3 regions of the Phyllobacterium sp. genome follow, and region 1 is predicted to be linked to each of the others. Evidence: riboswitches for the same ligand, from Rfam matches in the RefSeq annotation. Region 1 holds a riboswitch; each other region holds the start of a gene.
The links. A riboswitch is a leader RNA that binds a small molecule or an ion and turns the genes downstream of it on or off. The one in region 1 is predicted to bind cobalamin.
Positions count from the first base shown of each region.

Region 2: another riboswitch for cobalamin. It lies ahead of AAAB35_RS18865 (CbtB-domain containing protein); the one in region 1 lies ahead of AAAB35_RS18740 (aromatic ring-hydroxylating dioxygenase subunit alpha).
Region 3: another riboswitch for cobalamin. It lies ahead of AAAB35_RS20260 (ABC transporter ATP-binding protein); the one in region 1 lies ahead of AAAB35_RS18740 (aromatic ring-hydroxylating dioxygenase subunit alpha).

Region 1 is NZ_JBBNAM010000272.1:47,597-55,257, forward strand. It holds gene AAAB35_RS18715 (Gfo/Idh/MocA family oxidoreductase) at 1-778, shown strand, start outside; gene AAAB35_RS18720 (MaoC/PaaZ C-terminal domain-containing protein) at 779-1,234, shown strand; gene AAAB35_RS18725 (SDR family oxidoreductase) at 1,268-2,002, shown strand; gene AAAB35_RS18730 (fumarylacetoacetate hydrolase family protein) at 2,064-2,909, shown strand; gene AAAB35_RS18735 (L-fuconate dehydratase) at 2,948-4,231, shown strand; cobalamin riboswitch at 4,363-4,562, shown strand; gene AAAB35_RS18740 (aromatic ring-hydroxylating dioxygenase subunit alpha) at 4,683-5,924, shown strand; gene AAAB35_RS18745 (hybrid-cluster NAD(P)-dependent oxidoreductase) at 5,926-7,017, shown strand; partial or broken gene purU (formyltetrahydrofolate deformylase) at 7,113-7,661, opposite strand, start outside.
Region 2 is NZ_JBBNAM010000275.1:4,941-12,601, forward strand. It holds gene AAAB35_RS18855 (isobutyryl-CoA dehydrogenase) at 1-582, opposite strand, end outside; gene AAAB35_RS18860 (cobyric acid synthase) at 692-2,152, shown strand; cobalamin riboswitch at 2,210-2,445, shown strand; gene AAAB35_RS18865 (CbtB-domain containing protein) at 2,494-2,670, shown strand; gene AAAB35_RS18870 (CbtA family protein) at 2,795-3,526, shown strand; gene cobU (bifunctional adenosylcobinamide kinase/adenosylcobinamide-phosphate guanylyltransferase) at 3,526-4,050, shown strand; gene cobW (cobalamin biosynthesis protein CobW) at 4,055-5,107, shown strand; partial or broken gene cobN (cobaltochelatase subunit CobN) at 5,120-7,661, shown strand, end outside.
Region 3 is NZ_JBBNAM010000299.1:11,441-19,101, reverse strand. It holds gene AAAB35_RS20270 (circularly permuted type 2 ATP-grasp protein) at 1-968, opposite strand, end outside; gene AAAB35_RS20265 (transglutaminase family protein) at 989-4,327, opposite strand; cobalamin riboswitch at 4,484-4,699, shown strand; gene AAAB35_RS20260 (ABC transporter ATP-binding protein) at 4,981-5,472, shown strand; gene AAAB35_RS20255 (ABC transporter ATP-binding protein) at 5,378-5,782, shown strand; gene AAAB35_RS20250 (ABC transporter substrate-binding protein) at 5,779-6,726, shown strand; gene AAAB35_RS20245 (iron ABC transporter permease) at 6,772-7,661, shown strand, end outside.

The DNA of each region.
Region 1 (7,661 bases):
GGAGGGATCGTTCGCGCTGATCCAGAAGCCGATGGGCAGCGATCTTAGGGAAGCGTCCGAAATCCTGAAGATTTGCCGCGAGCGCAATATCACTGCCGCCGTCAACTTCCAGCTGCGGTTCGCGCCGATGATGCTGGCACTGAAGGATGCGATCGCGCAAGGATGGCTCGGGGACGTCATCGATTTCGACGCCTGGCTCGCCCTCGATACGCCCTGGTCGCTCTGGCCGTTCTTGGCAGGACTGCCCCGGGTGGAAATCGCCATGCATTCGATTCATTATATCGATCTTATCCGGCAAGTTCTCGGTAACCCGCTTGGCGTTCACGCCAAGACGCTGGGTCATCCGAACCACAAGGTGGCGCAGACGCGGACAAGCGCTATTCTTGATTACGGCGACACAGTTCGCTGTGGGCTTTCGATCAACCACGATCACAAGTTCGGCCGCAAGTTCCAGGCCTGCGAGTTCAGGATCTGCGGCACCGAAGGCGCCGCCTACGTCAAGCTCGGGGTCAATCTCGACTATCCGCGCGGCGAGCCGGATGTTCTGATGATACATCCGAAAGGGACTTCGGACTGGGTTGACGTCCCGCTCACGGGAGCATGGTTCCCAGACGCTTTCGTCGGACGCATGGCCAATCTGCAGCGCTTCGCCAGTGGCGAAGACAAGGAATTGGTCAGCTCCGTCGAGGATGGCTGGCAGACAATGGCGCTGGTCGAGGCGGCCTATCAATCCAGCGCCGCACCGGCGACGCCGCTGGCAAAATTGGCGGAGGCGTGAATGGCCGAACAGGCAATATACTTCGAGGACTATGAACTTGACCATGTTCGCGTTACGTCCGGGCGGACGATCACCGAAACCGACTTCGTGGTACACGCCGGTCATACCGGCGATTTCTTCCCCCATCACATGGACGCCGAATTTGCCAAGACGACGCCGTTCGGCCAGCGCGTTGCGCATGGCACGATGATCTTTTCGATCGGTGTCGGGCTCACTGCCAGCCTGATCAATCCGGTGGCATTTTCCTATGGCTATGACCGGCTGCGGTTCGTAAGGCCGGTATTCATCGGCGATACGATTCGAACACGGGTGACCATCAGTGCCAAGGAAGACGACCCGAAACGACAGGGCAGCGGCCGCGTGGTCGAACGCTGTGAAGTCCTCAACCAACGCGACGAGGTGGTTCTTGCCGCCGATCACATCCTGATTGCCGAGCGCAAGGCATCGGGTGCATGACAGACATGACGAGTGTCGAAATGGAGGTTTGAAATGACAGGCAAGCTTGCGGGCAAGCGCGTTCTCATCACGGCGGCGGGGCAGGGTATCGGCCGGGCATCGGTCCTCGCCTTCGTTCGCGAAGGCGCGATCGTTCACGCCACCGACATTAACCAGCAACTTCTCGATGCTTTGCCCAAGGAGGCCAATATCACTCCGCGCAAACTCGATGTGCTGAACACCGATGAAGTCAACGCGGTGATCGGCGATATAGGCGCGGTCGATGTCCTGTTCAACTGCGCCGGATTTGTTCATGGTGGCTCGATCCTCGAGATGCCGGACGCTGATCTCGACTTTGCCCTCGATCTCAACGTCCGGGCGATGATCCGCACGATCAGGGCGGTGCTGCCGGGAATGCTCGAGCGCAAGGAGGGGGCGATCATCAACATGTCGTCCGTCGCCAGCAGCGTAAAGGGCGTGCCCAACCGCTTCGCCTATGGGGTGACGAAGGCCGCGGTGCTCGGGCTCACCAAGGCAGTCGCTGCCGATTACATCACGCAGGGCATCCGCTGCAACGCCATCTGCCCAGGGACCGTCGAGAGCCCATCGCTTGAACAGCGCATGCGCGCAGGTGGCGATTACGAGGCGACCCGCGCGGCGTTCATCGCGCGCCAGCCCATGGGGCGTCTCGGCCTGCCCGAGGAGATTGCGGATCTTGCCGTTTATCTTGCCGGCGCGACCTACACCACCGGCCAAGCATACAATATCGACGGCGGCTGGACCGTCTAGAATGAGGGCAGGGCGGGACGGTCACGGCCCCGCTGCTACGACATCTACAAAGGAATGAGCAATGAAGTTTTTGCGTTATGGCGCCCCTGGGCAGGAAAAGCCCGGCATCCTGGATGGCGACGGCCGGATCCGCGATCTGTCAGGAAAAGTCAGCGACCTCTCCGGGGCCGCGCTTGACCCCGAGACGCTGGCAAGGCTCAGCGAACTCGATGTCGAGGGCCTGCCGGTCGTCGCAGGGAATCCGCGCCTCGGGCCATGCGTTGCCGGCACCGGCAAGTTCATCTGCATCGGCCTCAACTATGCCGATCATGCCGCCGAATCCGGCATGGCCGTACCGCCCGAGCCCGTCATCTTCATGAAGGCGACATCCGCCATTGTCGGACCCAATGACGACCTCGTCATTCCGCGCGGTTCTGAAAAGACCGACTGGGAAGTCGAACTTGGCGTGGTGATCGGCCGAACGGCAAAATATGTCAGCGAGACGGAGGCACTCGACTACGTCGCCGGCTATTGCACGGTCCATGATGTCAGTGAACGTGCATTCCAGATCGAGCGAGCTGGCCAGTGGACCAAGGGTAAGAGCTGCGACACGTTCGGACCGACGGGTCCCTGGCTCGTTACGAAGGACGAAATCGCCGACCCGCAGAACCTCAAGATGTGGCTGACGGTCAATGGCGAAACGATGCAGAACGGCTCAACGAAAACCATGGTCTATGGTGTCGCCTTCCTCGTCTCGTATCTCAGCCAGTTCATGAGCCTGCAGCCCGGCGACATCATCTCGACCGGTACGCCGCCCGGCGTCGGCATGGGCATGAAGCCGCCGCGCTATTTGAAAGCGGGAGATGTCATCGAACTTGGAATTGAAGGCCTTGGCAACCAGAAGCAGGTGGCGCGCGCCGACGTTTGAGGCGCGCCGCTTCGATTAATTGATTTGAGAGGCATATTGTGACCCGCATCACCGATCTTCGCGTATTCGATATCCGTTTCCCCACTTCGCAGGGCCTTGACGGTTCCGATGCGATGAACCCGGACCCGGATTATTCGGCGGCCTATGTCGTGCTGTATACAGATAAGGATGGCCTCGCCGGGCACGGCCTCACGTTCACCATCGGGCGTGGCAACGAGATTTGCTGCCTGGCCATCGACGCCATGAAGCATCTCGTCATCGGCCTCGAACTCGACTGGGTGAAGGAAAATCCGGGACGCTTCTGGCATTTCATCACCGGCGATAGCCAGCTTCGCTGGATCGGTCCCGACAAGGGCGCGATGCACCTTGCTACCGGCGCTGTCGTCAACGCGGTCTGGGATCTTCTCGCCAAGGAGGCGGCGAAACCTGTTTGGCAGCTCGTTGGCGAGATGACGCCGGAAGAAATCGTCAATATCGTCGATTTCCGCTATCTGACGGACGTGCTGACCCGCGATGAGGCGCTCGACATTCTGCGCAAGGCCGATGCCGGCAAGTCAGAACGCATCGCCGCACTCAAGGCCGAAGGTTATCCCTGCTATACGACCTCCGCAGGCTGGCTCGGCTATTCCGACGAGAAGTTGCGCCGGCTTTGCCAGGAGGCTGTCGATGCGGGCTTCAACCACATCAAGATGAAAGTCGGCCGCGATCTTGAGGATGACATCCGCCGCCTGACGATTGCCCGCGAGGTGATTGGGCCGGATCGCATTCTGATGATCGATGCCAACCAGGTCTGGGAAGTCAACGAGGCCATCGATTGGGTGAAGAAGCTTGCTTTTGTCAAACCATTCTTCATCGAGGAGCCGACGAGCCCGGATGATGTCGCCGGTCATCGCAAGATTCGCCAGGCAATCAAGCCTGTAAAGGTCGCGACGGGCGAGATGTGCCAAAACCGGATCATGTTCAAGCAGTTCATCGCCGAAGGTGCCATTGACGTCGTGCAGATCGACTCCTGCCGCATGGGCGGGCTCAACGAGGTGCTGGCCGTCCTTTTGATTGCGGCAAAGTACAGTCTCCCCGTTTGGCCCCATGCAGGCGGGGTTGGCCTCTGCGAATATGTGCAGCACCTGTCCATGATCGATTACGTCGCGGTGTCGGGCACCAAGGAAGGCCGTGTCATCGAATATGTCGACCATCTGCACGAGCATTTCATCGACCCGTGCAATATCCGGAACGCGGCCTATATGCCGCCGTCAATGCCGGGATTCTCCATCGAGATGAAGCCGGAATCGATCAAGCAATATTTGCACCGCCCCATGGTTTGATCGGCATCGGCGCGTCAGATTGAACGTGTGTCGCACGATGCATGCGTCGCGCGATTTCACCGAAATGCAGCGTGTCGCCGTTCGTAAATGCGATGTCGTTTCCGCGCCTATCCTTTTTCACAGCCGGATGCTTTTATCGCGACACTTGAGGTGCCGCCTTTCTAGGGAAGGCGGAGAATTGGGAAGCCGGTTAGAACCCGGCGCTGCCCCCGCAACGGTAGTGGAGTAAAACGCGGCAAAACAGCCACTGGGAGTGCACCCCGGGAAGGCGCCGTGAAGCCCGAAAGGCAACTCCAGAGCCCGGAAACCAGCCCTGAGGGAAAACCGACTGATCGCGGTGGGCGATCAAGGAGCATGGCTTTGTACGGGCGCCGATTGATTGTTGTCTGTACGGACGTTCTTCTCCGTCACCACCAGTCAGTTCTTTGCAAGATTAAGGCGAGGACGCGACATGGATATTCGCAATGAACTTCTCCGGGACCTCCGAAACCGGAAACCGGGCTACGGACTGGAACAGGCCTTCTACTCAGATCCCAACTACTACCGTCTCGACATGGAGACCATCTATTACCGGGATTGGCTGTTTATCGGCCATGATTGTGAAGTTGCTAAGCCGGGTAATTATTTCACGGTGCAGGTCGGCGATTATCCTGTCGTCATCGTCCGCGATCGCCAGGGCCAGATTCGCGCGTTCCACAATTCCTGTCGCCATCGTGGCTCACGCATCTGCGCCGGTGAAAAGGGGACCTCGGCAAAGCTTGTCTGTCCCTACCATCAGTGGACCTACGAGCTTGATGGACGCCTGCTTTTTGCCCGCCAGATGGGCGACGATTTCGATGCGAACCAGTTCAGCCTGAAGCCGGTGCACTGCGAGAGCGTCGGCGGCTATATCTTCATCTGCCTTGCGCAGATCGCGCCGGATTTCGCGCCGACGCGCACATTGCTCGAACCTTATCTCGCGCCGCACCGACTGACGGAAACCAAGGTGGCATTCCAAAGCTCCATCGTGGAGAAGGGGAATTGGAAACTCGTCTGGGAGAACAACCGCGAGTGCTATCACTGCGCCGGGAATCATCCCGAACTGTGCAAGACCTTCCCGGAAGCGCCGAGCGCTACGGGCGTTCAGGGATCGAAAAAAGATCCTGAAATGGTAGCACACTGGGACAAGTGCGAGGCTGTAGGCTTGCCAAGCTTGTTTCGCATTGCCCAGGATGGCCAGTATCGCGCGACCCGCGTCCCACTGATCAATAACGCCGAAAGCTATACGCTTTCAGGCAAGCGCGCTGTCGGCCGTCAGCTCAGCGACGATGTCAACGCCAAGCAAATCGGTTCGTTGTTGCTCTACCACTATCCGACGACCTGGAACCATATCCTCGGGGACCACGCGATTTCATTCCGCGTCCTGCCGCTCGGCCCGAACGAGACGCAGGTCACAACCAAATGGCTGGTTCACAAGGATGCGGTCGAAGGCGTCGACTACAATGTCGAAGAGCTTACGCATGTGTGGCTCGAAACCAACGATCAGGACCGCCGCATCGTCGAAGAAAATGCATTCGGCATCCGCTCTCCCGCCTATGAGCCTGGCCCTTATTCGGTCGAACATGAAGGCGGCGTCCTGCAGTTCCTCGAATGGTACAGCAACGCCATGGAGACGCGGCTTTCCGGTGATCAGAAACTGAGCAGGGTTGCTTGAAATGAACATGGGCCTTCCCCAGAACTATCCGCACCTCGACCAGATGCAGCCGTGGAATGACCGGTTGCATCTCCTGGAGTCTCTTTCGGTCGTCGAGGAAGCGCCCAATGTGAAGACTTTCACGTTCCGGTCGGACAATCATAACTGGTTCCGCTATGAGCCGGGCCAGTTCATGACATTTGAACTGCCGGTTCAGCCAGAGGCGATGCTGCGCACCTATACGCTGTCATCGAGCCCGTCGCGGCCCTTTACCGTCGCCGTGACGGTAAAGGCTCAGGAGGGCAGCATCGGTACCCGCTGGATGCTGGATCATCTCATGCCGGGCGTGCGGATCAAGGCCTTCGGGCCGCTTGGCGACTTTTCGATGCGCAAGCATCCCGGCGCCAAGTACCTCTTCATATCCGCTGGTTCGGGTATCACACCGATGATGTCGATGACGCGCTGGATGCATGATTGCGCGCCGCAGAGCGATATCAATTTCGTCACCTGCGCGCGGCGACCGAGCGACATCATCTTCCGCAAGGAGCTCGAATATCTGACGAGTTGCATGCCGAACCTCAAGCTTGCCTTCCTGATCAAGGAGCACGAAATGGGCCAGGTGTGGACCGGCATCCGCGGCAGGCTCGAGGCGCCGAGGCTCCCGCTTCTTGCACCGGATTTCAAGGACAGGACTATTTTCTGCTGTGGGCCGGAAAGCTTCATGCGCGACGTGCGCTTCATGCTCGAAGCATCGGGCTTCGACATGGCGCACTATCACCAGGAAAGCTTCGGCCCGGCTGCAGAGCCCGTCTTACCAATGCTGGACGATATTTCCACCGCCGCGGCGGAAGCGAGTGCAACCGTAACGTTTTCGATGTCCGGCATGGACGTGCCCTGTGCGCCGGGCGAGACAATCCTCAAGGCGGCGCGTGGCGCCGGCATCCGCATCGCCGCCGCCTGCGAGTCCGGCCTCTGCGGAACCTGCAAGGTCATGAAGCTCGCTGGTGACGTCGACATGGACCACAATGGCGGCATTCTCGACGAAGAGATCGACGAGGGCTATATCCTCGCCTGCTGCTCCAAGCCCCTCGGCAATGTCGAGGTCGAGGCTTAGGCTCTGCGCCCCTAGAGCAATCGATCGCATTCAATCGAGAGGGACGCGCATGGAGGACTGCCCGCTGTGGCAGTCCCAATGCGAGATTCCCTGCCTCAGAACACCACGGTTTTGTGGCCGTTGAGCATGACGCGGGATTCAAGGTGCTTCTTGACCGCCCGGGCAAGCACCCGGCTTTCGATATCGCGGCCGGTGGCGACGAAGTCCTCGGCGCTCATCGCGTGGCTGACCCGCTCGGTCTCCTGCTCGATGATCGGGCCCTCGTCGAGGTCGGGGGTGACGTAGTGGGCGGTGGCGCCGATCAGTTTGACGCCGCGCTCATGGGCCTGGTGATAGGGCTTTGCCCCCTTGAAGCTTGGCAGGAATGAGTGATGGATGTTGATCACCTTGCCATAGAGCCGCTTCGACAGATTGTCGGAGAGGACCTGCATGTAGCGGGCAAGGATGACGAGGTCGGCGCCGCTGTCCTTGACGATCTTCAACAGCGCTTCCTCCTGATCGCGCTTGTTGTCCTTCGACACCGGCAGGACGTGATAGGGGATGCCCTCGTGCGCGGCGAAGCGGCGGCTGTCCTCATGGTTGGAGACGATGGCGGCGACCTCGGCATCGAGCCAGCCGACGCGGATCTGGTAGATCAGGTGCTG
Region 2 (7,661 bases), on a different contig from region 1:
TGGAACGACCAGCGCGGAGATGCCTTTTGGTCCGTCCTCACCCGTGCGCACCATTGTCACGTAGATATCCGAATCCCCTGCGCCTGAGATGAACTGCTTGGCGCCGTCGAGAACGTAATGATCGCCGTCACGCACGGCGCGGGTCTTCAGCGCGGCGGCGTCGGAACCGGAGTTCGGTTCGGTCAGGCAATAGCTTGCAAGCCAATCCATCGATGTCAGGTTCGGCACGAGGCGCCGCCGCTGCTCGTCACTGCCGAACGTATCGATCATCCATGTTCCCATGTTGTGGATGGATATGAATGCCGAAAATGCCGGACAGGCGGCGGCAAGTGCCTCGAAGATCAGCACCGCGTCGAGCCGTTTCAGGCCTGAGCCGCCAACATCCTCGCGAACATAGATGCCGCCCATTCCGAGCGGTCCGGTTTCGCGAATGACATCGGCGGGGAAATGCTTGTCACGATCCCAGGCCAGCGCATTGGGCGCCACGCGGTCGGCGGCAAAGGCGCGCGCCATGTCCTGGATCGCCAGTTGATCCTCATTGAGTTCGAACTGGCCAGCCGTCGAATCTATGCTGCTATCCATGGCTACCTCCCAGCATTTCTTATTGTCCGCCACTCTAACCCAAGCTTCCCAGTGCGCAACGTTTTGAGTGGGGCTAGGAAGAGAAAGACATATCCGCTACTCAAAGCCCATGACGCGCGCAATCATGTTGCAGGGAACAGGTTCAGATGTTGGGAAATCCGTCCTGGTGGCGGGCCTGTGCCGGCTTGCGCGCAAGCGGGGGCTGCATGTCCGGCCATTCAAGCCGCAGAACATGTCGAACAACGCGGCGGTAAGCGACGACGGCGGCGAGATTGGCCGCGCGCAATGGCTGCAGGCGCTCGCCTGCGGCGTCCCGTCCTCGGTCCACATGAATCCGGTGCTCCTGAAGCCGCAGTCAGAGACCGGGAGCCAGATCATCGTTCAGGGCAAAGTCTGGGGGCAGGCGAAGGGCAGGGACTATCAGAAGCTCAAGGGCCAACTGCTCGATGCGGTCATGCAATCCTGGGAAATTGTCCGCAAGGGTGCCGATCTCGTCATCGTCGAGGGGGCAGGATCGCCGGCCGAAATCAATTTGAGGGCAGGCGACATCGCCAATATGGGTTTTGCCACCCGCGCCAATGTGCCGGTCGTCCTAGTCGGTGATATCGATCGCGGCGGTGTTATCGCATCGATCGTCGGCACTCATGCGATACTGTCGCCCGAAGACCGCGCCATGATCATGGGCTATCTCATCAACAAGTTCCGCGGCGACGTATCGCTGTTCGACGAGGGCCTGAAATCGATCACCCGTTTCACGGGATGGCCGTCTTTCGGTGTCGTGCCGTGGCTTAGAGATGCCTCGAGATTGCCCGCCGAGGATTCCGTGGTGCTGGAGCGGTTGGTCAAAGGTAGGCGGCGCGCGCTAAAGATTGCCGTGCCTGTGCTGGATCGCATCGCCAATTTCGACGACCTCGATCCGCTCATCGCCGAGGAAAACATTGAGGTCGTGTTTGTCAAAAGTGGCGAAAGGCTGCCAGCCGACGCTGGTCTCATGATCATACCGGGTTCCAAGTCGACGATCGGCGATCTGTTGCGGTTCCGTGAGAATGGGTGGGACAAGGACCTTGACCTCCACCGGCGTCGCGGCGGCTCCATCATGGGGATCTGCGGGGGCTACCAGATGCTCGGACGCACGGTGAGTGATCCGGAGGGTATCGAAGGCGCGGTGAGAGGAGTCGAGGGCCTCGGCCATCTCGACATCGACACGGTCATGGAGCCGGAAAAGACGGTTCGCAACACCGCGGCGCATTCCCTGCAGTTCGATGTGCCGCTCAGCGGCTATGAAATCCATCTTGGCAAGACGACCGGTCCGGACTGCAGTCGCCCGACGACAAGGATCAACGGCGTCGAGGACGGCGCGATGTCCAGTGACGGCAAGGTATTCGGGACTTATATGCACGGGCTTTTCGCTTCCGATGGCTTCCGCTCCGCCTTGCTGCGCTCGCTCGGCATCGAAGCGAATACGTTCGACTACAAAGCGGGTGTCGAAGCGGCGCTCGATTCGATAGCCGATCAATTGGCCGAAGTCCTCGATGTCGAGCCGCTGTTGACAGCTAAACGGCTGGCGTGACGCGGCGAGCTCCAACAATGTCGCAGTTTCGTTTGACATTCCGCGTGCTTGGTGAATAACGTTCCATCAATGATTGGTTCCCGTTTTGGCCAAAGGCCATGGGATCAAAAGGGAATGCGACGGCCGTACCCATCAGGGCGGCCCAACCGTAGCCGACCCCGCGACTGTAGAGCGGTGAGGATTTGTGCCAAGGCCTGACGCGAAAGCCGAGGGCAGCCACTGGGAAACCGGGAAGGCGGCATCGATCCTGCGACCCGCGAGCCAGGAGACCTGCCAGTCATAGGGCAATGGTGCCCAAAACCGAAGGGGATCGTCCCTTCTGGCCCTGCACGGAGGTTGTTATGGCTGCACGTACTTCGACTACGATTTCTCTCCCGCTCGCAACACGTCTGACGACTGCGGTATTTTCGTTGATGCTCGGCGTGTTCATCATCTACGGCGTCGGTCTTTCCCATTCCGAAACGCTGCACGACACTGCACATGATACCCGCCATTCATACGGATTCCCCTGCCATTGAGGTTGGAGCCGGCTGAATGAAATGATTCGGCCGCCACCGCTTAAGCATTGAAAACTGTGGGTTAATTGGTCCGGGTGTCGCTTCGACAGCCCGGTGTCTTGATTTGGGATTGGGAGAGACCTCGATGTTGGTCAAATATCTTCTGGCTACGATCGTAGCCGGTCTGTTCGCTGGTATTCTTTTGACGCCGGCAATGTATGTGCGCAGCGTGCCGCTCATTCTGCACGCGGAAGAATATGAAAATGCTGCAGGGGGCCATGAGCACGAACACGCCACCACGCCCGCCACGACTGGTGAGACTGCGCCAGCCGTAGCGCCCCACACTCATGAAGAGGAAGAGGCGAGCCCGGCACTGCCATTCGGCCGTCTGGGCAACACGCTGCTGATCAATCTTGTCGCCGGTGCGGGTTTCGCCCTGATCACTGGCGCCGCAGCGCTTTTCCTTGGCCGCAGGATCACCCTGCAAAACGGAATCTACTGGGGCCTCGCCGGGTTCTTCATCTTCAACCTTGCGCCCTCGTTTAGTCTTGCGCCAGAGCTCCCGGCCATGCCGGCCGCTGATCTTGCCGCGCGGCAGGCCTGGTGGCTGGTTACCGTGCTCCTGACGGCCGGCGGCGTCTATTTCATCGTGCTGCGAGAAGAGATTTGGGCTCGGGTGCTTGGCCTTGTGCTCATCGTCGCGCCGCATGTCTACGGTGCTCCGGAGGCCGAGGATCTGACCTCCGCCGTGCCGCCGACGCTCGCTTCCGAGTTCGCGGTCTCGACACTTGCCACCAACCTTTTCTTCTGGGTGGTGCTCGGTTCGGCGCTTGGATTTGCCATTCAGAGCTACGCTGCTTCGGAGCTTGAGGCCTGATGACCATGCTGGAGCGCGGCGTCACCTTTGTGCTGGGCGGCGCGCGTTCCGGCAAATCCTCCTTCGCCGAAGGGCTGGTCGAAGCGTCCGGCCGTGAGGCGATCTACCTGGCAACGGGCAGGGGGTGGGACGCTGAAATGTCCGATCGCATCGATCAGCACAGGGCGCGGCGCGGCAGCTTGTGGACGACAGTTGAAGAACCTCTCGATCTTGTTCCAGCGCTGGAGGTGCACGCAGCCGAGGGCACGGCGATCCTTGTCGATTGCCTTACCCTGTGGGTCACCAATCTGATGATGGCGGAGCGCAATGTCGGTGCGGAAACCGCCAAACTCGCCGCCGCGCTGCGGCACCTTGAAGGCGCTGTCATATGCGTGTCCAACGAGGTGGGACTCGGCATCGTTCCGGAGAACCGCATGGCCCGCGACTTTCGCGATCATGCCGGCTGTCTTCACCAAGCCGTGGCAGCTGCCGCGGCGACAGTCTATTTCGTGGCAGCCGGTCTGCCGCTCAAAATGAAGGGATAACACCATGCAGGGTCAGAAGATTCCCGCAACAGTCATCACCGGCTTCCTTGGTTCGGGCAAGACGACGATGATCCGCAATCTGCTCGAGAACGCCGATGGCAAGCGCATCGCGCTGATCATCAATGAATTTGGCGACCTCGGCGTCGATGGCGGATTGCTCAAGGGCTGCGGTATCGAAGCGTGTCGCGACGAGGATGTGATTGAACTCAACAATGGTTGCATTTGCTGTACGGTCGCTGATGACTTCATCCCGACCATGACCAAGTTGCTCGATCGACCCGATCGTCCGGATCATATTGTCATCGAAACCTCCGGCCTTGCGCTGCCGCAACCTCTGGTCGCCGCCTTCAACTGGCCCGAGATCAAGACACAGGTGACCGTTGACGGCGTGGTAACCGTCATCGACGCCGCCGCGGTCTCGGAAGGGCGTTTTGCCGATGACCACGACAAGGTCGATGCGCAGCGCGTGCAGGATGAAGCGCTCGACCATGAGAGCCCGCTCGAGGAATTGTTCGAGGACCAGATCCGCGCGGCAGATCTCATCGTTCTCAACAAGACCGATCTTATCAGCAGCGCAGACCTCGACGGAGTGAAAAGCGACGTGCAGGGTCGTTCGCACCGCCCCCTCAACATGATTCCGGCGAGCTTCGGCAAGATCAGCAATCAGTTGCTCCTCGGGCTTGGCATCGGTACAGAGGAAGACATCGCCAACCGCAAATCGCACCATGAAATGGAACACGAAGCGGGCGAGGAACATAGCCACGATGAGTTCGAGAGCTTTGTCGTCGGCCTTGGACCGGTCGCGGAGCCAAAATCCTTTGTCGACAAGCTCAAGGGCGTGATCGCTGATCACGACGTTCTGCGTCTCAAGGGCTTCGTCGATGTTCCCGGCAAGCCGATGCGCCTCGTTGTGCAGGCCGTGGGTTCGCGCATCGAACACTATTTTGATCGCAGCTGGCACCCCGGCGAGGAGCGGCAGACAAGGCTCGTTGTGATCGGCCTCCACGATATCGACACGGCCGCGATCGAATCCGCTATGAACGCGGCGGCCGTCTGACAAGGAAGACCGATGCATCTCCTGCTAGCCCAAAAAGGCACGATAGCCGAAGGCACCGAGGCGATCGATCTCGGCCAGACGCCGGGAGATGTATTGTTCCTTTCCGCCGCCGATACGGAGCTGACAAGCCTCGCATCGGCACAGCGGCAGAATGGCGAAGGCCTTTCCCTGCGCCTTGCCAATATGATGACGCTGGCGCATCCGATGTCGGTGGACGCCTATGTGGAACGAACCGCGCGGCACGCCAAGCTGATCGTCGTGCGCATCATTGGGGGCGAAAGCTATTGGCCGTATGGCCTTGAGGCGCTGCATGCCTGCGCGGTCAACCACAATGTGCAACTCGCAGTTCTTCCGGGCGATGACAAACCTGATCCTGGCCTCGACCGGTTTTCGACGGTCGCGCGCCATGACCGCGAGGCACTCTGGCATTATCTCCTTGAAGGCGGTGTACAGAATGCCCGGCGCTTTCTCGACTATTGCGCCGCTCTCGTAAGAGGGGCGGAAAAGCCGCAAGAGGCTGCGCCGCTGCTCAAGGGAGGGTTATGGTGGCCGGGCGATCCGGCACCATCCCTCACGCTTTTGCGCTCGCATTGGCAGACGGACGCGTCCGTGGTCGCCATCTGCTTCTACCGGGCGCTGGTGCAGAGCGGGCAGACTCAGCCGGTCGAGACGCTGATCGATGCCCTTAAGCTCAAGGGTCTCAACCCCTTGCCTGTGTTTGTTTCGAGCCTTAAAGACCCGGTTTCCGTGGCGACGCTTCAGAGCATATTCGCCGAAGCGGCACCAGCGGTGGTTCTCAACGCCACGGGATTTGCCGTCTCGGCGCCGGGTGCGGCGCGCAAGCCGACCGTGCTGGAGCATGAAGGCGCGGTCGTCCTGCAGATGATTTTTTCCGGATCAAGCGCCGAGCAATGGCGCACTTCGGATCAGGGGCTTTCAGCGCGCGACCTCGCCATGAATGTGGCGCTTCCGGAGGTCGATGGACGCGTTCTCACCCGCGCTGTCTCGTTCAAGTCGGCAAAAACGTTCGACGAGGCTGTCGAGGCCAACATCGTGACGCACGAGCCAATGCCGGACCGCGTGGCGTTCGTCGCCGAGCTTGCGGCAAACTGGGCGCGGCTGCGGCGTGCGGACGCGGACGAGAGGCGGGTAGCGCTGGTGATGGCCAATTATCCGAACCGCGACGGACGGCTTGGCAATGGCGTCGGTCTCGACACTCCAGCAGGGACTTGGCATATCCTTCAGGCAATGCGCGAGAAGGGTTATTCCATTGCGGATATTCCCGATGACGGCGATGCTCTCATAAAGCATTTGTTGGCGGGGCCGACCAATGCTGCGCGCGACGGCCGCGAGGTTCGCGAAACCATTTCGCTGAATCAATACAATCGCTTCTTCGCATCTCTTCCTGCGTCGATTCGGCATGCTGTTAACGAGCGTTGGGGCGGGCCCGGCGATGATCCGTTCTTTCTGGATGAGAGAGATGCGTTCGCCCTGCCGCTCGCCCGCTTCGGCGAAATCCTCGTCGGTGTCCAGCCAGCCCGAGGCTATAATATCGATCCGAAAGACACGTATCATTCGCCCGATCTGGTGCCCCCGCACGGCTATATCGCCTTCTACGCCTATTTGCGCGAAGTCTATGGCGCCCATGCCATCGTCCATGTCGGCAAGCACGGCAACCTCGAATGGCTGCCGGGCAAATCGCTGGCACTCTCGGAAAACTGCTATCCGGAAGCGGTGTTCGGCCCGATGCCGCACATCTATCCGTTCATCGTCAACGATCCGGGCGAGGGTACCCAGGCCAAGCGCCGGTCTTCCGCCGTCATCATCGACCATCTGACGCCGCCGCTGACCCGCGCCGAGAGCTACGGTCCGTTGAAGGATCTGGAGGCGCTCGTCGATGAATATTATGAAGCGTCCGGCGTCGACCCACGCCGGTTGGTGCGCCTGAAAGGGCAAATCCTCGATCTGGTTCGCGATATCGGGCTCGATCGCGATGCCGGTATTCACGACCACGACGCCGACGATCTCGCGCTGCAGAAGCTCGACGCCTATCTTTGCGATCTCAAGGAACTGCAGATACGCGACGGGCTCCATATCTTCGGGCAATCGCCGGAAGGGCGCCTTTTGACCGACCTCGTGGTCGCCTTGGCTCGGGTGCCACGCGGTTCTGGCCAAGGCGCGGAACAAAGCCTGCAGCGGGCCATCGCGCTTGATCTCGGACTGGAAGGTTTCGATCCCCTCGACTGCGACATGGCCGCGGCGTGGGAGGGTAAGAGGCCGGAATTTCTGCAGCACGTGTCTGACGCGCCGTGGCGCATCGCCGGCGATACGGTGGAACGCATCGAGCTTCTGGCGGCAAGATTTGTTTCGGAAGATATTCCATGTCCAGCTGATTGGTTCGCCACAAGCGCCGTGCTTGAGGGTATTCGGACCGAGTTGCAGCCAGCTGTTACCCGGTGCGGCGATGCCGAGATGAACGCCCTGTTTCAGGCGCTCGACGGGCGGTTTGTCCCGCCGGGACCTTCTGGTGCGCCCACACGCGGCCGGCCGGACG
Region 3 (7,661 bases), on a different contig from region 1:
GAACACTGCCTGAGCGCTCCAACGATCCCGGGGGTTCCAATCCACGAATTCGCCTTCAGTTCTAGCGGATCCATATAAGCGGCATCCATACGCCGCCACAGCACATCAATTGGCTTCAGGCCGGAAACGGTGCGCACCATCACCTTGCCCTTGCTGACGGTGAGGTCATCTCCCTCCAGCAGCATGAAGCCGAGGTAGCGCGCGATGTAAGCGTGTTCGAAATAGGTTTCGTTGTTCGGACCTGGCGTGAGGATCGCCGCCCGCCCCTGCGGGTTCTTGACCAGCGCTTGCAGGGACTCGCGAAATTCCTTGAAGAACCCGGCAAGACGATGAACATTCATGGCGGCGGAGACGTCCGACAGGGCGCGCGTGCTGGCTACGCGATTTTCGAGTGCAAACCCCGCGCCCGAAGGCGCCTGTGTGCGATCACCAAGAACCCACCACTGTCCGTTCGGTGCACGCCCGAGCTCAAATGCACAGAAATGTAGGAAATGTCCGCTCGCCGGCTTCACGCCCGCCACCGCATGCAGGAATTCGGGATTCGATGCGATGAGGTCCGGCGGCAGCAGCCCCTCTGTGATCAGCCGATTCTCACCGTAAACATCAGCGACGATCGATTCGAGGAGATCGGCACGTTGGGCGAGACCGAGCGTAATCGACTGCCAGTCGTCCTCGTTGATCAGAAGCGGCATATGCGCAAGCGGCCATTCCCGCTCCTGCGTACCGGTTTCGTCGTAAACGCGGTAATAGACGCCCGCATCGTGCAGGTATTGACTGGCACGGGCGAAACGCGTCGCGAGTTTTTCGGGCCCGATCTGGTCGAGCTGGTGCAGGAGCGATTCCCAACCAGGCCGCACCCCGCCTGTAGGATCGATCATTTCATCGGCGACGTTCGGTAGCGGTTGATAGCCGGCAAGCAGGCCTGTCTCGATTCGGCTTCTGGCGGGGGGGTGATTATACGGACCCATTCAATCTCACATTTGTCGAATCAACTCGGCCGTGGCCGTCTGAGATCGAGGGTCATCGGGAACTCGCCGGAGGGCTGCTCCCTTCTGAGTTCATATCCCCCCACCGTATGCCCGCGCGCTTCGAACCTCGCGAGGCGGCGCGCCTCAGCCTCGTTCGAATTGACCGGGAACGTATCATAACTGCGCCCGCCCGGATGTGCGACATGATAGACGCAGCCGCCGATCGCTCTCCCGGACCATTGATCGTAGATATCGAAGACGAGCGGTGTATTGATCGGTATCATGGGATGCAGACCGCTGCGCGGCTGCCAGGCCTTGTAGCGAACCCCAGCCACCGCTGTTCCCTGCATGTCGGTGATCTGAAGTGGCACTTCGCGTCCGTTGCATGCAACGCTGTGGCGGGCAGGATTGAAATTCACCATCTTGACCTGCAGCCTTTCGACCGAACTGTCGACGAAGCGCACCGTTCCGCCAATCGCCCCCTGTTCGCCCATCACGTGCCATGGTTCCAACGCTTGGCGAAGTTCCAACTTGACCCCTTCCTTTTCAATCTCGCCGCAGAACGGAAAGCGGAACTCGAGTTGCGCCTCGAACCATTCGGGCCGGAAGTCGAAGCCGTTCTCGCGCAGGTCAGCGAGGACATCCAGAAAATCCTGCCAGACAAAGGCCGGGAGCATGAAACGATCGTGGAGCGACGTGCCCCATCGCACAAATCCGCCTTCGATTGGCTTGTTCCAGAAGCGCGCAATCAGTGCCCGCACCAACAATTGCTGTGCAAGGCTCATGCGCGCGTTGGGAGGCATTTCGAAGCCGCGGAATTCGACGAGACCGAGCCGTCCGGTCGGTCCATCCGGGGAAAAGAGCTTGTCGATGCAGACCTCAGCGCGATGCGTGTTACCGGTGACATCGATGAGCAGATTGCGGAAGAGCCGATCAACCAGCCAGGGCAGCGGCGGCGCGCCGCGCCCGGGCATGGGCACCTGCGCCATGGCGATTTCGAGTTCGTAGAGACTGTCGTGGCGCGCTTCATCTATGCGCGGCGCCTGGCTCGTCGGCCCGATGAAAAGGCCGGAAAACATGTAGGACAGCGAGGGATGTCGCTGCCAATGCAGGACAATGCTCTTCAACAGGTCCGGCCGGCGCAGAAACGGACTGTCGTTGGGCGTCTCGCCACCGACGACGACATGGTTGCCGCCGCCCGTACCCGTGTGCCGCCCGTCGATCATGAACTTGTCGGCGCCCAGCCGCGACTGCCGCGCCTCCTCGTAGATCGCCGTCGTTGTCTCCACGCATTCGCGCCAATTGGCGGCGGGATGGATGTTCACCTCGATGACGCCGGGGTCCGGCGCAACGCGGATAACGTTGATTCGCGGGTCCTGCGGGGGACTATAACCTTCGATATGGACCGGCATTCCGAGCTTTGCCGCCGCCGCCTCGGCAGCGCCGACAAGTTCGAGATAATCTTCGAGCGCCTCGACCGGCGGCATGAAAACGCTGAGGCGTCCCTCGCGAGGTTCAACAGAGATCGCGGTGCGCACTGCCCCGCCAATATCTCCGAGTTCCTGCTCGACCCGCTCCTGCAGGCCGCCCTCCGCAGCGGTAAAGGAGGCAACGGCCTGCTGCGCATCTCTGCCCGTCTGGGCCGCTTCGGCAATGGAATCGGCCAGGGGTCCGCGCTCCACCGAGGGATCGACCGGAACGATATAGGGATATTCCGAGGGCCGCACATGCGGCAATGACCCAAGAGGCAGGCGGTAACCGACAGGGGAATCCCCAGGCACCAGAAAAAGCTTGCCGCGGCGCGTCTTCCATTTCTCGCTTCGCCAGCGCGGACCGGCAACGGCCTGGCTGTTCCAACGCTGTACCGGCAGCACATAGCCGGTCGGTCGCGTAAGGCCGCGCTCGAAAACTCGAGCCATGCGGCTGCGTTCCTCAGGGTCCTTGAGCTTCGAGTTGGACGGATCGACATTGGCCGGCAAATTGCCTTCCTTGACAATCCACTCGGCGGGGTCTTCGTAGGCTGGCGCCACCATCTCGCTTTCAACGCCGAGTATGTCCGCCATGCCGGTCAAAAGCTTTTCGGCATCCTCGGGCTTGATGTCGGCCTTGCTGTTTTCCGTGGCAATGAGGTTTGGGTCGACCCAGATCGGCTTGCCGTCCTTGCGCCAATAGAGCGAAAAGGTCCAGCGCGGCAGGCTTTCGCCCGGATACCACTTGCCCTGCCCGTAATGCAGGAACCCACCGGGCGCGAAACGATCGCGCAGGCGGCGGATCAGCATGTCCGCCTTCTCGCGCTTGGTCGGGCCGACCGCGTCGGTGTTCCACTCGCCGGATTCAAAATCGTCGATCGATACGAACGTTGGCTCGCCGCCCATCGTCAGCCGCACGTCACGCTGTTTCAGCATTGCGTCGACCTTGTCGCCCACGGCGTCGAGGGCCGCCCAGGATTCATCCGAGAACGGTTTGGTGATGCGCGGATGTTCGGAAACGCGCGTCACATGCATGTCGAAGTCGAACTCGACATTGGCGGGCTCCGCCATGCCTGAAATAGGGGCGGCGTTGCGATAGTGGGGCGTTGCGGCGAGCGGGACATGGCTCTCGCCCGTCAGCAGTCCCGATGTTGGATCAAGGCCGATCCACCCAGCTCCCGGAAGATAGACCTCGCACCAGGCATGAAGATCGGTGAAATCTTTGTCGGTTCCCGCCGGCCCGTCAAGCGCGACGAGGTCCGGCTTCAGTTGGATCAGGTAGCCCGAGACGAACCGCGACGCGATGCCGAGATTACGCAGCGCCTGCACGAGCAGCCAACTCGAATCGCGGCAGGAACCGGTTGCGACACCAAGTGTGGTATCGGGGTCCTGAACCCCTGTTTCCATGCGGATGACATAGCCGACGTCACGCTGGATGCGCGCATTGAGATCGACAATGAAATTGACCATATTGGTCGGGCTGCGGTCGATCGTATCAAGAAAGGCGGCGAGCAGCGGGCCCACTGGCTCGGGCTTGAGGTAAATCGAAAGATCGTCCCTGATTTCTTCCGGATAGGCGAATGGCCAAGTCTCCGCCACCGGTTCGACGAAGAAATCAAATGGATTATAGACCGTCATGTCCGCGACGAGGTCGACCTCGATCTTCAGTTCGGTTACCGGCTCCGGAAATACGAAACGGGCGAGGAAATTGCCGTATGGGTCCTGCTGCAGATTAACGAAGTGATTGGAAGGACTGACTTTCAGGGAGTGGCTGAGAACCTTCGTGCGCGAATGCGGCGCGGGCTGCAGGCGAATCACCTGGGGTCCAAGCATGATCGGACGGTCATATTTGTAATGGGTCAGATGGTAGACTGCAGCGTAAATTGCCATGTCGCCTCGAGGTACTTTCAGCGGGTTTCTTGCGAAACGAATTGAAACCTAGACTACTCTCATTCTTTGGGCACGTCTTAAAATGCGCTGTTGCCATTTTTTTTAGCACTTCAGATTTTTGCCGTATAAACGAGCTTGCCAGCAGCCGTATCCCCGCATAGCATCCGCGCCGATGGTTTCTCCGGAATGACAATACCGGAGATGAAAAGGGAACACGGTGAGGCGTACCCAAAAGGGACCGAGACCGTGGCTGCCCCCGCAACTGTAAGCGGCGAGCATTGCCTGGATTATGCCACTGATCCAAGGATCGGGAAGGCCGGGCAAAGCTGAGACCCGCGAGCCAGGAGACCTGCCATCTTTCTGAGATTCGAACCGGACGGGGTGTGCCGGGAGCGATGCGATGTCTCCGGCGCTTCGTAGGCTGCGGCTTGCGTGTTGCGATCTCGGCCGGACGTCGGCGTTCCCAATCCTGTCCAAACCAAGGACAGGTATGCATTTCGCCCTCTATCTTTTTTGGTTTTGGCCTGCGTCCTCCCGGGGTCACCCGGTTGACACGATCATTTTTTCGGAGTCATACGATATAACATTACATATTTCCCCGATGCGACTTCCGGTGTCGGGATGAGGTCTTTCAGCATGGAGAATATCCGATCATGAGCCATGTCGTACTCAGCACTGATACGGTCAGCTATCGAATCGCCGGCAAATGCCTCGTTGATGCGGCGACCTTGAGCGTTTCATCCGGATCGCGTCTTGCCATTATCGGTCCGAACGGCGCTGGGAAGTCCACGCTGCTGCGCATGTTGGCTGGGCTCACCGAACCCACTACTGGCGACATCCACCTGAATGGTCGCGACATCAACCGCTTGACGGCGCTCGAAAGGGCACGCCGGTTCGCCTTCGTTGGCCAGTCCGACATGCCGGACGCTCAGTTGCGCGTCAACGACTATGTTGCGCTGGGGCGCATCCCGCATCGAGGGGTCTGCGGCGCCGCGAAAGACCAGGAGATCGTCGATAATGCTATGGCCTGCGCCGATATCGCCATTTGCGATGCGAACTATTGGTTCGCTGTCCGGGGGCGAGCGGCAACGGGTGCAACTCGCAAGGGCGCTTGCGCAACAGCCGGCGATCCTCTTTCTCGATGAGCCAACCAATCACCTCGACCCGAAGGCACGCAGCGCCTTGCTCTCCGTCGTCGCCGGGCTTGGGGTAACCACCATTGCCGTCCTGCACGACCTGCCACTTGTTGCCCCATTCGCCACGCATGTGGCTGTCATGCACGCAGGCAAGGTTGTTGCCACCGGCCTCCCAGAGCAAACGCTGACACCGCGCATCGTCAGCCAGGTGTTCGACCTCGACGTACTGCGCCTGCGCCACCCTCATCAGGATCGGGAACTCATGGTGTTCGATGCCCCCGGACCTAGTCCATCTGACCACACAAGGAGAATCCTATGAAGAAAGCCCTTATCGCCCTCGCGCTATCGTTATTGCCGGCGTCGGCCTTTGCTTTTCCTGTAACGGTCGACAATTGTGGCGCGCCGCTCACTTTCGACGCGCCGCCGAAACGCGCCGTCATACAGGACATCAACATGAGCGAGATGGCCTTTGCGCTAGGCCTCCAACCCTCGATAGTTGGGGTGACCGGGATTACCGGGTGGTACAAACTGGATAATGCATTCAAGAAGCAGCAGGGATCGATCCCGGAACTTGCGCCCAAATATCCGACCATCGAGAACCTTGTCGCGGCCAACCCAGATCTCTCCTTTGCCGGCTGGTATTACGGCATGAAACCAGGTGGCGACGTCACCCCTGACACGCTCGCGCCCTACGGCATCAAGACGCTGGTCCTGACCGAAAGTTGCGTACATCTCGACAAGAACCGTCCAGCCGCTTCGATGGATCTGCTTTACGGCGATATCGAGAAACTCGGGAAGATCTTCGGCAAGGAAGCGGAAGCCGAGAAACTCGTGTCCGGCTGGAAGGAAGAGCTTACCGCAATCAAGAGCAAGTTCGGAGGCAAGGGCGATACACGTGTTTTCCTTTACGATTCGGGTGAGGACAAGCCCTTCACGGCCGGCAGGTTCGCGATGCCCAATGCCTTGATCAGCGAGGCGGGAGGCGTGAACATCATGGCGGACATGGAGACGAGTTGGGGCGCGACCTCCTGGGAAACGGTCGCTGCCCGCAACCCGCAATTTCTCGTCCTGCTCGACTATCAGGATGACGCCGGATATCGGAAGCTTCTCGATTTCCTGAAGTCGCATCCGGCGATGAAAGAAACCGACGCAGTAAAGAATGAACGCTTCGTCGCGCTTCGCTACGCGGAAATAACGCCCGGCCCCGCCAATATCGAAGCCATCGGCAAGATCGCCCGCGCCATGCACCCGGAAGCATTCTGAGTGGCGCATGTTCACCCCCGCTTACTCGTTATCGCGGTCGTCGCCATGCTCGCGCTCGCGCTCGCCTCGATCGCCTATGGCTCCACGTTGATCCCGCTCGCCGACGTATTCGGTGCTCTGGGCCATGCCGCCGGCTTTAGTGACAAGACCATCGCCGCGCCGATCGAACGAATCGTCATCGACTTGCGCCTGCCACGGGTCATCCTTGCCCTGTGTGTCGGCGCCGGCCTCGGCGTCATCGGCGCAATGCTCCAGACCGTGACGCGCAACGACCTTGCCGATCCATTCCTCTTCGGCCTTTCCTCGGGCGCCGCGGCAGGCGCCGTCTCGGTGATCAGCATCTTCGGCGACCGCTTCGGCATCTGGACCTTGCCGATTGCCGCCTTCAGCGGTGGAATGCTCGCCGCCTTGCTGGTGTCGCTGCTCGTTCGACGCATCGAGGGCCAGGGGCCGGAGCGGTTAATTCTCGCCGGCCTAGCCGTCTCGTTCCTGTTCGCGGCCCTCACCAACTACGTCGTGTTCCTCGGCGATCAGCGCGCCGCCCATTCGGTGCTTTTCTGGACGCTTGGCGGCCTTGGGCTCGCGCGCTGGGATAATGTGCCGCTGGCAATCCTCGGGCTCGCCGCAATCATCACCTTTGCCCTTTTCAACCACCGCAATCTCGATGCGTTCCTGGCAGGCGAAAGTACTGCCGAAAGCCTCGGCGTGCGCGTTGCCCGCACACGCAGCGTCGTCTTCATCGTTTGCGCTTTCTCGACGGCAATTTTCGTGTCAGTGGCGGGCGTCATCGGATTTGTTGGCCTGATGATTCCGCATCTTGCGCGTCGCTTCGCTGGCCAGCTGCACGCGGGTCTCAGCATCGCCTGTGCAATCCTTGGTGCCATCCTGATCTTGCTCAGCGACCTTGCGGCACGGCTGTTGCTCGCACCGCAGGA